One region of the Psychrobacillus sp. MER TA 171 genome, then DNA from elsewhere that is predicted to be linked to it. Evidence: predicted binding sites of a transcription regulator. Region 1 holds the regulator's gene; the other holds the start of a gene.

The links. The regulator NrdR, encoded in region 1, represses ribonucleotide reductase genes. The targets are predictions, from matches to a motif close to AACACNATATATNGTGTT.
Region 2: the regulator NrdR is predicted to act here: its motif matches at 3,885-3,902, upstream of M3627_RS17970 (vitamin B12-dependent ribonucleotide reductase).

The regions. Positions count from the first base shown of each region.
Region 1 covers NZ_JAMAWN010000005.1:26,860-34,448, forward strand. Annotated here, with positions in the region: gene polA (DNA polymerase I) at 1-1,045, shown strand, start outside; gene mutM (bifunctional DNA-formamidopyrimidine glycosylase/DNA-(apurinic or apyrimidinic site) lyase) at 1,058-1,933, shown strand; gene coaE (dephospho-CoA kinase) at 1,947-2,534, shown strand; gene M3627_RS06565 (glyceraldehyde-3-phosphate dehydrogenase) at 2,659-3,663, shown strand; gene speD (adenosylmethionine decarboxylase) at 3,940-4,323, shown strand; gene nrdR (transcriptional regulator NrdR) at 4,442-4,906, shown strand; gene M3627_RS06580 (replication initiation and membrane attachment family protein) at 4,937-6,292, shown strand; gene dnaI (primosomal protein DnaI) at 6,302-7,243, shown strand; T-box leader at 7,294-7,520, shown strand.
Region 2 covers NZ_JAMAWN010000027.1:60-7,648, reverse strand. Annotated here, with positions in the region: gene M3627_RS17980 (M24 family metallopeptidase) at 1-372, opposite strand, end outside; gene M3627_RS17975 (DNA helicase) at 443-865, opposite strand; gene M3627_RS17970 (vitamin B12-dependent ribonucleotide reductase) at 1,256-3,823, opposite strand; gene M3627_RS17965 (lipoate--protein ligase family protein) at 3,982-4,818, opposite strand; gene M3627_RS17960 (rhodanese-like domain-containing protein) at 4,922-5,305, shown strand; gene M3627_RS17955 (ATP-binding protein) at 5,379-6,641, shown strand; gene M3627_RS17950 (alpha/beta fold hydrolase) at 6,881-7,420, opposite strand.

The sequences.
Region 1 (7,589 bases):
CTCACCAAAGCAGCTTGGCGTCATTCTTTTTGAAAAGCTTGGGCTGCCACCTATTAAGAAAACAAAGACTGGCTATTCTACAGCAGCTGATGTATTAGAGAAACTAGCTAGTGAGCATGAAATCATTGAACAAATTTTAATGTACCGTCAATTAGGAAAGTTAAATTCAACCTATATCGAAGGACTTTTAAAAGAGATCCATGAGGATGATGGGAAAATTCATACTAGGTATCAGCAGGCGCTTACAACAACTGGACGTTTAAGCTCTATCAACCCTAACCTACAAAACATTCCAATCCGTCTTGAGGAAGGTAGAAAAATTCGTAAAGCGTTTGTACCAAGTAATCCTGAATGGGTTATGTTTGCAGCCGATTATTCTCAAATAGAGCTACGAGTGCTTGCCCATATGGCAGAGGATGCAAACCTGATGGAAGCCTTTAAGAATAATATGGACATCCATACTAAAACAGCTATGGATGTATTCCATGTCGAGGCTGACGCTGTTGATTCTAATATGCGCCGAGCAGCAAAAGCAGTTAACTTTGGTATCGTTTATGGAATTAGTGATTACGGTCTATCTCAAAGCTTAGATATTACTCGTAAAGAAGCTGCTATTTTTATCGAGAAGTATTTGAAAAGCTTCCCTGGAGTAAAGGAATATATGGATGACAGTATTCAAACAGCTAAGCAAAAAGGCTTCGTTACGACCATTTTGAATCGCAGAAGATATTTGCCGGAAATAACTAGCTCTAATTTTAATTTGAGAAGCTTCGCTGAACGCACAGCTATGAATACACCTATACAAGGAAGCGCAGCAGATATCATTAAAAAAGCGATGATTGATATGGCGGCAAGACTTAAAAAAGAAAACATGCAAACCAAGATGCTTCTTCAAGTACATGATGAGCTAATATTCGAGGCTCCTCCAGAAGAGATTGCACTGCTCGAGAAGATCGTTCCTGAGGTAATGGAGTCTGCGATTGAGCTAAACGTTCCTCTTAAAGTGGAGTATGCGTTTGGATCATCTTGGTACGATACAAAGTAAGGAGTTTTATGTATGCCAGAATTACCAGAGGTGGAAGGCGTTGTTCGAGGACTTCAGCCTGTTGTCACAGGTAAATTGATTCAATCAGTGGATGTTTCTCCAACCATCATAAAATCAAAGCAAGTCGGAAAGGAAGCTATTATCAAGGGAGCAGACGTGGAGTCATTCCAGGCTGCTCTTCCTGGTATGGTGATCGCTCGAATTGAACGGCGCTCGAAATATATTTATTTTCATTTGAAAAACCAAAACGGAGAACCATTTCTACTCGTTTCGCATTTGGGCATGTCAGGTGCTTGGTTCTATGTAAGGACCTTGGATGACATCTTAGAGGAAAAGTTTAAAAAGCATAGTCATGTTACTCTTCATTTTGAAGAAGGAGATATGCTTGTATATGCGGACATACGTCGCTTTGGCGAGCTACGTCTGCTAGAAAGTGAAGCAGACTACCCACCTTTACTTTTGATGGCTCCCGAGCCTTTTGACGATGGAGCATTAGAGCATTTTCTACAGATGAGTCTCTTGCCGCGCTATGAAAACAAAGCTATCAAGGAATTCATCATGGATGGTCATGTCGTTTCAGGCTGTGGCAACATATATGCCACAGAGGCATTATTTAATCTTAGAATACATCCTGCACGGACAGTAAAAAGAATAAGTAAAGCAAGAAAAATTCAACTGTTTCAGGAAATAGTGAAAGTACTGTTAGACAGCATTGAAAATGGTGGAAGTACTATTTCAGATTATCGTTCTATTAATGGTGGAGCAGGAACGATGCAGCATAGATTACAAATGTATAGCAAAAAAAGCTGCCCAATCTGTGGGAAAGCTACCAAGCAAAAAACAATAGCTGGCCGAACATCTACCTATTGTGGTTCGTGCCAAAAGTAACGGAGGATTCATCATGATCATTGGATTGACTGGAAGTATCGCTAGCGGCAAAAGTACGGTGTCAAATATGCTGAAGGAAATGGGATATCCCATTATTGATGCAGATCTTGTAGCAAGAATCGTTGTGGAAAAAGGAGCAGATGCTCTTCAGGCAATAACGGAGGTTTTTGGAGACGAGATACTTAATGCGGATGGTGAACTAAATCGTCCGAAGCTAGGTGAAATAATTTTTTCTTCACCCGCCCAAAGAAAGCAGCTGAATGATATTATGCATCCAGCCATTCGAGCGGAAATGATGAGACAAAAAGAGGAAATGTTACTAGCAGGTCATCCGGTTATTATAATGGATATCCCATTGCTTTTTGAAAGTAAGCTACAATCTTACGTGGATAAAATTATTGTCGTTACTGTGTCAGAAGAAACTCAACTGAACAGGCTAATGGCTAGAAATAATTATTCCAAAGAGGAAGCAAAAGCAAGAATTCAATCTCAGTTGCCTTTGTCTATTAAGGAGAAAGGCGCAGATGCTGTCATTTATAATAACGGCACTTTGGAGTCAACTAGGGAGCAGCTAGAAAAAATTCTTAGAGCTTGGAAGTAATAATTATTTGAAAATAACGAATTTAAAAACAGGGTATTTTAAGGCTACATAATTCTAAAATTGTGTTATACTAATGCATGAATATAAAAGAAAAAGTATCACACGTTATAGGAGGACTTATTATATGTCAGCTTCAATTGCAATCAATGGTTTTGGAAGAATCGGAAGAATGGTATTTCGCCAAGCGATCGTACAAGAGGAACTTAATGTAGTAGCTATTAATGCTAGATACCCATTAGAAACTTTAGCTCACCTAATAAGATATGATTCTACACATGGAACTTTCTCTGGAGAAATTGAGATTGGGGATAATGCTCTAATCGTAAATGGTAAACATGTACAGATCGTCAACGAGCGTGAGCCAGAAAAGCTTCCATGGAAAGAATTGAATGTAGATATCGTAATTGAATCTACTGGTAAATTTAATGATGGAGAAAAAGCTTCTGGTCATATAAAAGCTGGGGCTAAGAAGGTTGTTATTACAGCGCCTGCCAAAAATGAGGACGCAACGATTGTCATTGGTGTAAACGATGAAAAGCTAGACGTAGTAAATCACCAAATCATCTCAAATGCAAGCTGTACAACTAATTGTTTGGCACCAGTAGTAAAAGTATTGAACGATGCCTTTGGTATTGAAAACGGTTTAATGACTACAGTTCATGCCTATACAAATGACCAAAATAATTTAGATAATCCCCATAAAGATTTAAGACGTGCGCGTTCATGTGGGCAATCTATTATTCCTACTTCGACCGGTGCAGCGAAAGCCCTTTCACTTGTATTGCCAGAGCTAGAAGGAAAGATTCATGGAATGGCTTTACGCGTTCCTACTCCTAATGTTTCTTTAGTAGATTTAGTTGTGGATGTTCAACAAGAAGTGACAGCGGAAGAAGTAAATGCTGCGTTCCAAAAAGCAGCAGAGGGCTCTATGAAGGGCATTTTGGGAATTACGCATGAGCCATTGGTTTCGATTGATTTCAATACAACTACTAATTCTAGTACTGTAGATGGACTGACTACTATGGTAATGGGTAAAACAAAAGTTAAAGTACTTGCTTGGTATGATAATGAATGGGGTTATTCTGCAAGAGTGGTAGACTTAGCTAAAAAAGTTGCAAGTGGATTGTAATATCGGAATAACTTATTACTTAATTTAATTGAGTCTGACATTATGCTTTACTAATGAATATTTTTTCCTAATATTAACATAATACCTACCTCTTTCTAGTATTACTAGAAAGAGGTTTTTTTATATTGCACTATTAGTTAAAATGTTTTATAATGGAAATCGTGTACTTCTAGTACATAGACTACTTAAAGGGTTAGGACCTCTTAGGACTAACTTTCCCCCGTGGTAGTCAACTTTGATGTTAAAAATAAAACTTATCAAAGGGGGAAACGGACATTGGAGACAATGGGACGTCACATTATTGCAGAACTATGGGAGTGCGATTTCGACAAACTTAACGATATGCAATTTATCGAACAAACATTTGTTGATGCTGCACTAAAATCAGGTGCAGAAGTTAGAGAAGTTGCATTTCACAAATTTGCACCACAAGGTGTAAGTGGAGTCGTTATAATTTCCGAGTCGCATCTAACGATTCACAGCTTTCCAGAGCACGGTTATGCAAGCATTGATGTGTATACTTGTGGTGATTTAGATCCATCAATCGCGGCTAACTATATTGCAGATGCTCTTAATGCTGGAACACGCGAAACGCTCGAAATGCCACGTGGAATGGGTCCAGTCAAGGCACCCAAAGAACGCATGACAGTTCAAGTGTAATGAAACATGAACAAAACTGAGTGAGCAGAGGAATTTATTCCTCTGCTTTTTCGATTTTATGAGGAAAAGTTGTTATAATAGGTATACAAAATTAAAGCAAACGTTTAGGAGAGGTTCTATGAAATGCCCAGCATGCCAATTTAATGGCACTAAAGTGGTCGATTCCAGACCGATAGATGATAATAAGGCAATTAGAAGAAGGAGAGAGTGTGAGGATTGTGGGTTTCGCTTCACGACCTTTGAAAAGGTAGAGGAAACTCCTTTAATTGTCGTAAAGAAAGATGGATCTCGTGAAGAATTCAGCCGAGAGAAAATATTGCGAGGGCTAATACGTGCATGTGAGAAGAGACCTGTTGCACTTGACCAATTAGAGGAAGTTGTGTTTTATATTGAAAAGGAACTAAGAAGAACAGGTAACTCTGAAGTTAAATCAGAGGAAGTTGGCGAAAAGGTCATGGACAAGCTTGCTGAGATTGATGAGGTTGCCTATGTAAGATTCGCTTCCGTATATCGCCAGTTTAAAGACATAAATGTTTTCATTGATGAGTTAAAGGAAATCTTAAAAAAGAATCCTTCATTATAAGCAATTATTTAAGGAGTAGGTAAACAAGTGATGTTATATAAGGAGCTACACTCGACAGATACATATATGATTCGCTTGCCGTATTCTTTTTCTGATTATGATCGTCAGCTGCTAACGTTATTTTATCAGCCACTAGTCGGAGCAGAAAGCATGAGCCTTTATTTGACGTTATGGGCTGATGGAGAAATGCAAAGTGAAAACCAATGGACACATTATCATTTATTAAATGTTCTTGGCTTATCATTGGGAAAAGTTTTTCAAGCGAGAATAGCATTAGAAGCAATTGGTCTGCTGCGCACTTGGCAAAAGCCCAATGGAGATGGACGCAGCTTCTGCTATGAACTTGAAGCTCCTCTAGATGCGGAATCTTTTCTAAAGGATCCTTTGTTATCCATGTTCCTACTAAACAAAATTGGGGAAAGTGCATATAAACAGCTTAGAAGCCGTTACATTCAAACGTCTAACTGGCAACATGAGTATACAGACGTCTCAAGAACCTTTGTGGATGTTTTTAAACCAACTACTAAAACAGGTTTACCTGCATCAACGGAAGAAAATTTCCAGTCAAAGACACGAAATAGTTCTGTACCTTTCTATTACGAGGATTTCGATTTCTCCTTGCTGCAAGATGGCCTATCTGAGCAACTAGTTCCGAAGTCTGCCATGACAACAGAAGCTAAGGAAGTAATTGCAAAGCTTGCATTTTTGTATAATCTATCGCCAGTAGAAATGCAAAAGGTCGTTATTCTAGCTTTGGATGATGAACTTCGTCTTTCGGATGCTAGATTGAAAAAAGCTTGTGCAGAGTATTATAAGCTAACGGTCTCTCGCACTGCCCCAGTTATTCAAAAAATAGAACCAGCTTCGAAAGTAGTACAAACAGACGAAAAGAAACTAACCAAAGAAGAAGAGCTGATTCAATATTTGGAAACGACTGCTCCTGCAAAGGTCTTGAAGGATATTGCTAATGGGAAAGAACCTATACTTGCAGACGTTCAGTTAGCCAATTATTTTGTCACGCATTATAAAATGCCGATCGGGGTAGTTAATGTTCTGTTACAGTATGTGCTTCTTCGTACAGACATGAAGCTGACGAAGAATTATGCTGAAAAGATTGCTTCTCACTGGATGCGTAAGGACGTTAAGACAGCTAAGGAAGCTATGGAATTAGCAAGAAACGAGCACGAGCAGTACATGAAATGGAAAAGCGAAGGATCTAAGCAAAAGACATATTCGAAAAAACCGACTAGAGAAGAAAAGGTGCCAGATTGGTTTTATAAAAAAGATGACGAGTTAAAGCGTACAGGAAAAGAAACGAATGGCATACAAGATATAGATGCTGAAAGACAAAAGCTATTAGAAGAACTAGGAATGATGAAAAGGTAGGTGAAGGAAATGGAACGGATTAATGAAACGCTCAAAAGAGTAGTCACTCCTGAATTTACTTCTCGATTGGATGAGCTGCAGCAGGAAGTATTAGAGGAACCAAATATACAAGCATTTATAGAGGAAAACTCAGATGAAATATCTAAACAGGTAATCAATCGGAGCTTGAGTAAGTTATATGAATATAAATCACAGTCTCATGATTGCAAGGGCTGTCCTTCCTTAGACGAATGTGCGAATTTTATGAAGGGCTATGAGCCGAAGCTAGTGTTAGACCGAAGCCTAATAGATGTTGAGTATGTAAGGTGTAAACGAGGGGTTATAGAGGATGAGCGTAAAAAAGTGACCTCTATGATAGACAGTATTCATATGCCTAAAGAGGTGATGGAGGCTAGTCTCTCAAGCTTAGACTTACAAGATGATAGTCGTGTTGTAGCAGTTCGAGCTGCTAAGGACTTCTTAAATGAATGGGAAAGAACAAATAAATTACCTGCAAAAGGACTTTATATTTACGGAAAGTTTGGAGTCGGTAAGTCCTACTTATTGGGCGCACTAGCAAACGAACTAGCAGCTAGACATATTCATTCAGTAGTTGTATACGTCCCTGAATTTCTTCGCGAAATGAAACAGGCTATACAAGATCAATCTCTTCCTGAAAAAGTAGAGTTTGTAAAAAAAGCACCTGTGCTTATGCTAGACGATATTGGTGCAGAAACAATGTCTAGCTGGACGCGTGATGAAATTATAGGAACTATTCTCCACTACAGGATGTCAGAACAGCTTCCAACCTTTATGTCTTCTAACTTTAACTATGATGAATTACAGCATCATCTTTCTTATACTCAACGAGGAGAAAAAGAGGTAGTAAAAGCAGGACGTATTATGGAACGGATCAAAGCGCTGACTATCCCAGTTGCTCTTCAAGGGAAGAACTGGAGAGAGCATAAATAACTACTTGCAAATGCTAAAGTCGTGGCGTATAATCATTTTCATAAGAACAAGTAGATGCGTTGAAGAGGATAATAATCAGTTTGTACGACTTTTTAGAGAGAGAAGCCTTGGCTGAAAGCTTCTTAAGTACCGGCAATCGATTTACCACCTCCGAGCAGCAGCTGTGAAATTGTAGTAGCAGCTTGCCGGTCACCGGTCCGTTAACCGATGCAAAGCTTCGTCTATATTCGTATAGATAGAAGAAGGGTGGAACCACGATTTAAACCTCGTCCCTTTACCGGGACGGGGTTTTTTATTTTGTCTAAAATAATCGTCTTACCTAAACCAGCTAATCTGCTCAAGGGAA
Region 2 (7,589 bases), on a different contig from region 1:
AATTTTTTCTACTACACCTGATAGAGGTACTAAATCTGCTGAAACAGCTTGCTTGTATAATTCATATACACCGTATGTTACGTCATCTTTTTCAAACCCAAGTGATTTAATACCCATTTCGTTTACTTGGTGGGAAATTTCCTCGATCAACGTTTTAGCATGTTGAACTATACGGAAATCCTTTATTTGACTAGCAGCTTGTTCTGTATATCTGAAGTCTGTAATAAAAACTGCATCATTTTTGGAAACTATTGCTACACCCGCTGTCCCAGTGAATCCGGTGATATATCGACGGCTGTAATCATTTGTTATCAATAATGCGTCAACGCCTCTTTCTTCTAATGCTAAACGCAGCTTTTCTAATTTCATCAATTTCCCTCTCCCCATTTTCAAAATAAACACTATAGTCTATTTTATCATAGTAAAGAGGGGTGGTAAATTTTCATTTTGCGATGGGCTGATCCTTTGAATGAAAAATAGCTGACTCCATTAGAAAACGCATTCCAATAACTACAATACAAATAAATGGTATGGACAGTTTCTTCATCGTTTTAAGCATTGTTCCAGCATCGCTAATTAACCACTCTACAACAAATGCGAGAAGTATCCCAAAAATAAGGCTAGATATAGCAACGGGTACTTTAGAAGTTAAAAGACTTATATAATAAATCACTATACTAATAACCCAAATAACTAGAAATAAAACCAGCCAGCGTAAGTATACATTCGTATCTTCAAACATCTCAAAGGATTTTGAAAAACCTACTGGATTCCATTTAACAAAACTGAATAAGTGTAAAAATTTAAGTAACGCAGTAATTCCAATAGCCGCCGCCAAACTGGTCAATACCGATAAGCTTTTCATTTCTGCTCTCCTCCTTTTAAAGACAGTTTGTACCTTTTCTTGTTTTACTAAACAAATAGCTAGAACATTTCTTCAAAAGAGGTTACATAAAATTAAACGTCATGAAAGCGCGTCATCGATTGAAAAAAAAGAAACGGGTAGAAGGCTCTCGTCCAAAAAAAACATCTCGGAGATTTGTTATAAGAAATATAGTGTCGCTGGTTAAGAAAGCCTAAGATGTGGATAATATACTCAATGAACTGCCCTCTATATGCTATCTTCCGGTTTCCAATTATTTAGGTTTTTTTGAAATATTAAAACCCCTTTGGATAAAATAATCCAAAGGGGTGTAATTTTATTTGAAATTGTACAATCTTAATTCAAATCCATATCAAATGCTCTCTATAAAATTTACAGTCCACATTTCAACTGGGCATTACAATTTGTACAAGTGTTGCATCCGCCCATTTCCTCTACAGTTCCTTTACGGCAGACAGGACAGGTATTACCAACCTCTGAACCGATTGTAACGTTAGTAGAACGTATATCTTGAATCGTATCAATCAATACTATTGGACGTTTTTCCATCACTTTTTCTTCCTTCACCGTATCATCATTTACAGTGTTTTCTTCCGCCTTAAGCGTAAGAACTTGCGAGTCACGGCTTCCATCTACATATACTGTTCCGCCTTTTGCTCCACCATTATATAGACGTTCGTAAACACCTTCTACTTGTTCTACTGTATATCCTCTAGGAGCATTTACAGTCTTCGAAATAGAGCTATCAATCCAACGTTGAATAATACATTGTACGTCTGCATGGGCTTCTGGTGGCAATTCCATTGCAGTAACAAACCAATTAGGTAATTCATCTTCTTTAGTATCTGGATTTGCATCTAAGTATTCTTGTACAATATCCGCTTTTACCTCGATGAATTTACCTAAACGACCACTACGGTAATACGTAAATGAATAATAAGGTTCTAAACCAGTAGAAACTCCAACCATAGTACCCGTGGATCCAGTAGGTGCAACAGTTAATAAGTGAGAATTGCGAATACCTTTTTCAAGTACTGCTTCACGAATCTCCTGTGGCATTGTTTGCATAAATCCAGTTTCCGTAAATGCCTTACGAAGTCTGTTCGTTTCCTCTTCTGTTTCTCCAGTCAAGAACGGGAAGCTACCTCTTTCGTTTGCTAGGTCTGCAGATGTTTCGTAAGCAGCTATTGCAATCGTCTTGAAGATTTCATCAACAAGAAGATTTCCTTCCTCAGAGCCGTATTCTTTTTGGCAATAGATTAAAAGGTCAGCTAATCCCATGACACCTAGACCTACACGTCTTTCACCAAGTGCTTGAACTTTATTTTCCTCTAAGAAATAAGGCGTAGCATCGATTACGTTATCTTGCATACGAACTCCCACACGAACAGTTTCTTTTAATGCTTCAAAATCAACTGTTTTTGTATCTTTGTTAGCAAACTGAGCTAGGTTGACTGCTGCAAGGTTACAAACGGAATACGGAGCAAGTGGCTGCTCTCCACATGGATTTGTTGCAACAACCTTTTGACCATATGCAGTTGCATTTGTTTTTTCGTTAGCATTATCGATAAAGAATACGCCTGGCTCAGCAGAATAAGTTGCACAAATATTGATTAAGTTCCACAATTCTTTCGCTTTCACTGTGCGATAGGTACGAACCTTGTAGCCCATACGCTCCCACTCACGAACATCACCAATTTTGTGCCAATTTTCGTTATAAAAAGCCATCTCTTCTTCTGTATAAGTTTCTGTTGCAGGGAAGCGAAGAGCGAAGTCTTCATCTTTTTCTACAGCTTTCATGAAATCCTCAGTTAAAGTTACAGAAATATTCGCTCCTGTTAAAAACTCCGGATTGTGAACAGAAAAAGTTCCGCCATCTCTTAGTTTCGTTTGAGCGTCGCGTATGATTTCATCGCTAAAACCACCTAAGCCAGGGATGTGTTGATAGTTTACAATTCCTTGATACATTGCTTCTTCTTGTGCAGTTAGCGGCTTAAACTTAAGCTTGTCCTTTGCAAGTTGTTTGATTGTTTCATCACTTGTGTTCTCAATCAAGAAGCGAAGGATACGTGGGTTTTGCATTTTAGAAATGATAAACTCTGCGATGTCCGGATGCCAATCTGCAAGCATAATCATTTGCGCACCGCGTCTTGAACCGCCTTGTTCCACTAGGTGTGTCAGTTTAGCAATGTCATCTAACCAAGAAACAGACCCTGAAGACTTACCATTAACTCCTCGAGCTAAAGTATTACGAGGACGTAATGTAGATCCGTTTGTTCCAACTCCACCGCCACGACTCATGATCTCCATCACTTGTTTTCGATGATCACTGATGCCTTCACGTGAGTCAGCAACAAAAGGCATAACGTAACAATTAAAGTAAGTTACATCTGTACCTGTACCTGCTCCATATAGAACTCGTCCAGCAGGGATAAATTTTAGTGATACTAATTGCTGATAGAACTTTTCGAACCATTCTGTTCTTTTTTCTTCTGTCACTTCAACAGAAGCAAGTCCAGTCGCATTTCGCTTAGCAATTTGCTCATAGAAAACCTCCAAAGGTTTTTCAATAACACTTAAAGGACGGCGTACAATTCCTGATTTAACTTTAGTACTATCATCGATTGCACTACGATAATCTTCTTCGATCAAAACTTCTGCCGTTTTATCTTCCTGGTTAATGGAAACAATATAACCAAGACCTCGTGCAGGAAATTTAGGGTCTTCTTTCACCGTTAAAACGACAAAATCCCCTACTTTTAGTGTTTTCTTTTCGGTATCCTTGAATGAATATCGATCAATCATCACCAAACGTGACACACCTTTGTGTGTTAGATTCATATCTTCTGTTATTGGATGTACTTGAGGAAATAATTCGATATCGTGATTTAATTCTTTTACATTTAATTTTATTTGAGATTCATTTGTAGTAGTTACCAATTCTTTTCCTCCTTTCTACAACTCGTATTGACACAAGATGTAGTAGTTTCATTTATCATACGGCACTACATATAGAGGTGTAAAGCAATTTAGTTGTTCAAATTAATTTTTAAGTATTAATTCCTATACCTCATATTCTCCATATGTCTTTCATACTTTTATTTTTTAAAATTCCAGGCGTCATTATCATAACGCCGTCTTTCCAGCATTTTCACGTATTCATTTTGTTCATTATTTAAATGAAATGGTACCAATTCAATGTTTAAGGCTTCAGAAAATCCCTTTTTAAAAGCATCCTTACATATGTCTATTGGTATCGATTTTTGTAATAATTTGTTTATAGCAACAGCTTTTTGATTAATACTATTTTTCACTTTTTCCCGGACTTCATCGGAAGAAAATTTAAAGGTTTGCACAAGTTTTTCATCATCTAAGTCTAAAAGAATTGCACCATGCTGAAGTATAACACCTTTTTGTCTAGTTTGAGCACTTCCAGCTACTTTCCTGCCTTCTACTACGAGCTCATACCAGCTTGGTGTGTCAAAGCAAACAGCAGTTTTCGGACTTTTTAAGGCTTGCAGTTTATCTGGAGTATTAGGAATAGAAAAATATGCCTCTAATCCCAGACTTTGAAATCCCTTTAATAGCCCTTCACTGATCACTCGATAAGCTTCAGTCACTGTTGCTGGCATATCAGGATAGTTTTCCGAAACAATCACGCTATATGTAAGTTCATGCTCATGAAGAACTCCTCGTCCTCCCGTCGGTCTGCGGACAAATCCTAAACCGAGTCTTCTAACTGCTTCCATATCTATCTCTTTTTCTACCGATTGAAAATAACCAATCGATAGAGTTGCTGGATTCCATTCATAGAATCGAATCACTGGTGGAATCAACCCTTCACTATGCCAATCTAAAAGGGCCTCGTCAAGCGCCATATTATAGGACGGGGCGCACGGACCTGAATCAATAAAATACCATTTTGTCTTTTTCAAACTTTCTCCCCCCTAACAACGCTATTCATTTTACCAAAATGATTGAATTGTATCTAGCAAATCTTTTATAATAGATAATGGAAGTATAGAAAGGGGAAAGACCGTGTTAGAGACTCTTTATATTATTATAGCAATATTGGTCGTATTATTAGTTTATGCAGGAATTTCAGCATACCGACTAAAGAAAACAGTTACAAACCTTACGCAGGAGCAATTCATCGAGGGCTATCGTAAAGCTCAATTAATCGATGTACGCGAGCCTAAAGAATTTGATGGTGGCCATATCCTTGGAGCAAGAAATATTCCTTCCTCCCAGTTAAGACAACGCCACAAAGAAATTCGCCCAGACAAACCAGTATATCTGTATTGTCAAAATGGTGCAAGAAGTGGACGTGCAGCTATGTTCTTAAAGAAAAAAGGGCATACCCAACTTAACCAGTTACAAGGCGGCTTTAAGGGCTGGACCGGCAAAATCAAATCTAAATAGTATAACATAAGGTTCTTCTTAACAAGAGGAACCTTTTTTGTTTAGAGCTTACACTAAGGGGGCATGAACTACTATGAAAGTAATATTTTCCCACGAAGAACAATTTCGGGAGATTCATCCAAGTTATGAGGATTTCGCTATTCTGACAAGGCGAATCACTAATGTTTTAAATGAAGAACAGGCAGGCAGCTGGCAATTAGTCAACATTGACAATCAATTTAATCAGTTAGATACTAATTTAATTGAAATGATGGAGCATCAATTGATTCCTTATAAAATTTTAGCAAATATTTACGAAGCTAAGCCTTTAAGTAAAATAACAAGCAAATCCCTACTTTCTATGGAAAATCAACTGGGAATGGTTAGTACATTTGAGAATACACTCATAATGTTTCCGGATTATCAGGTGGCAGTAACTATGGCATTTAACTATTCTCAAGGTAACTCTTGGCCGGATTACTTTTTCTTTTCCACCTCCCCTCAAGCCGCCCTTTTCTTTTTAGAGGAGATCAATGAAAAGCTTCGCGAGCTTCTAATGCAGTCAGTCACCTATTTAGTTGACACGGAGCAAGGGGTTCAGCGAAGAAAATATAGTGAGCAAGCAGTCGTTCCTCGAGAAGAGGTTCTACTAGAGAATAAAATCAAACAAGATATTTTTCGATCCATCGATGAATTTTTTAAAGAGGACGGTTTGTTTTTTAAGGAATATGGTCTTCCTTATAAAAGAGGTATATTACTATATGGTTCCCCTGGAAACGGGAAAACGACACTAGTAAAATCGATTACCGGCTCTACGAAAGCTCCTGTCGTCTATTGGCAAATCACTGAGTTCACAGGAAGTCACTCCATCCAAGAGGTTTTTGGAATTGTTTCTAGATTAGCCCCAGCTATTCTGGTGATTGAGGATATTGACTCAATGCCCGAGTATACAAGATCTGTCTTTTTAAACACATTAGACGGAACACAATCTAGAGAGGGTCTATTTATCATTGGAACAACTAACTACCCACAGAAGATTGATCCAGCATTAATTAACCGTGCCGGAAGATTCGATCGTGCATATGAGATTCCTTCACCACCCCAACAAGTGAGAGAAAATTATTTACGTAAGCTTGATATAAAGAAGATTCTTCTTGACCACGTCTTAGTAGATATAGCTAAACGATCAAAAGGCTTATCCATTTCTCAACTAAACGAGCTGTACATGTCCATTGCACTTAACTGGCATTATGATGGCAAGCTGGAATACGAAACACGGATCGACGAGCTGATTAAACAAAATAAACGAACCATAAAAAATGACTGGGAAGAAGACAATCATTCTATTGGTTTTTAAAAAAGTAAAACACTCCCCACAATAAAAAGGGAGTGTTATATTTTTTTAGATAACATTTAAGGTAAAAAGCATACGACAATTAAATTTTAACTTCAATAAATATTGAGTTTCTTCTATATATTAGAAGAATTTTGCGTTCATAAGAATTCTGAATAGTAGTTGGGATGCAAAAAAGCATGCTAACAGCATTCTTCTTACAAGACTACGTAATTTCTGGTTAAAGAAGTTCTATTATTAGTTCAGCATTTCGGAATTACTTTAGTGTTCAGAAGTAGTCCTGCACCTTCTAACCAGTTTTCTAATATATCATTAAAAAAATCTGGAGCAGCTATTGGAATACCATGACCAATACCAGTGATCGTAATTCCCTGAGCTCTGTCTTGTTTGCTTAAAAGGTCAATTGCTGAGCTTTTCATCACTTTTCTTTCTTTCTCGCCTACTGTTATTAAAAGGTCTGCTTTTACGTCAGCATAGGAATCTGGTACTTGAAAAGACATATTCTCTTCTAGAACCATTGTTAATGTATCTAAAGACATTCGATTGCTATCTTTAAAGTACTTTTCAAAAAGGTTTGGACCAATATACAATTGTTTAGCTTGTAGCTTGGAAAAGAATCTATATTTTATCAAAGGATATGTTAACTTTATAGTAGGTTTAACCATTTCCTTTCCAAATGGTACTTTTCTTACGAGAGCACTGTTAATCATTGCATAATCGATTAAATCGAGAGACTGACTAAGCATCTGAATAGCAATTTGAGCACCAAGTGAAAATCCCACGACTATTATCTTTTTATCTTCTTTTTTTCCTCAAGTAAGTGTATAAGCTGAAATGCGCAATCTTTAATAGAGACAAAATAAGTCTCCCTACTACGACCATGGAGGGCACTGAAAAACTTACGTTTTTATAATAATTTTGTTTTTGAAAATTAAAAAAGGGTACTTTTTG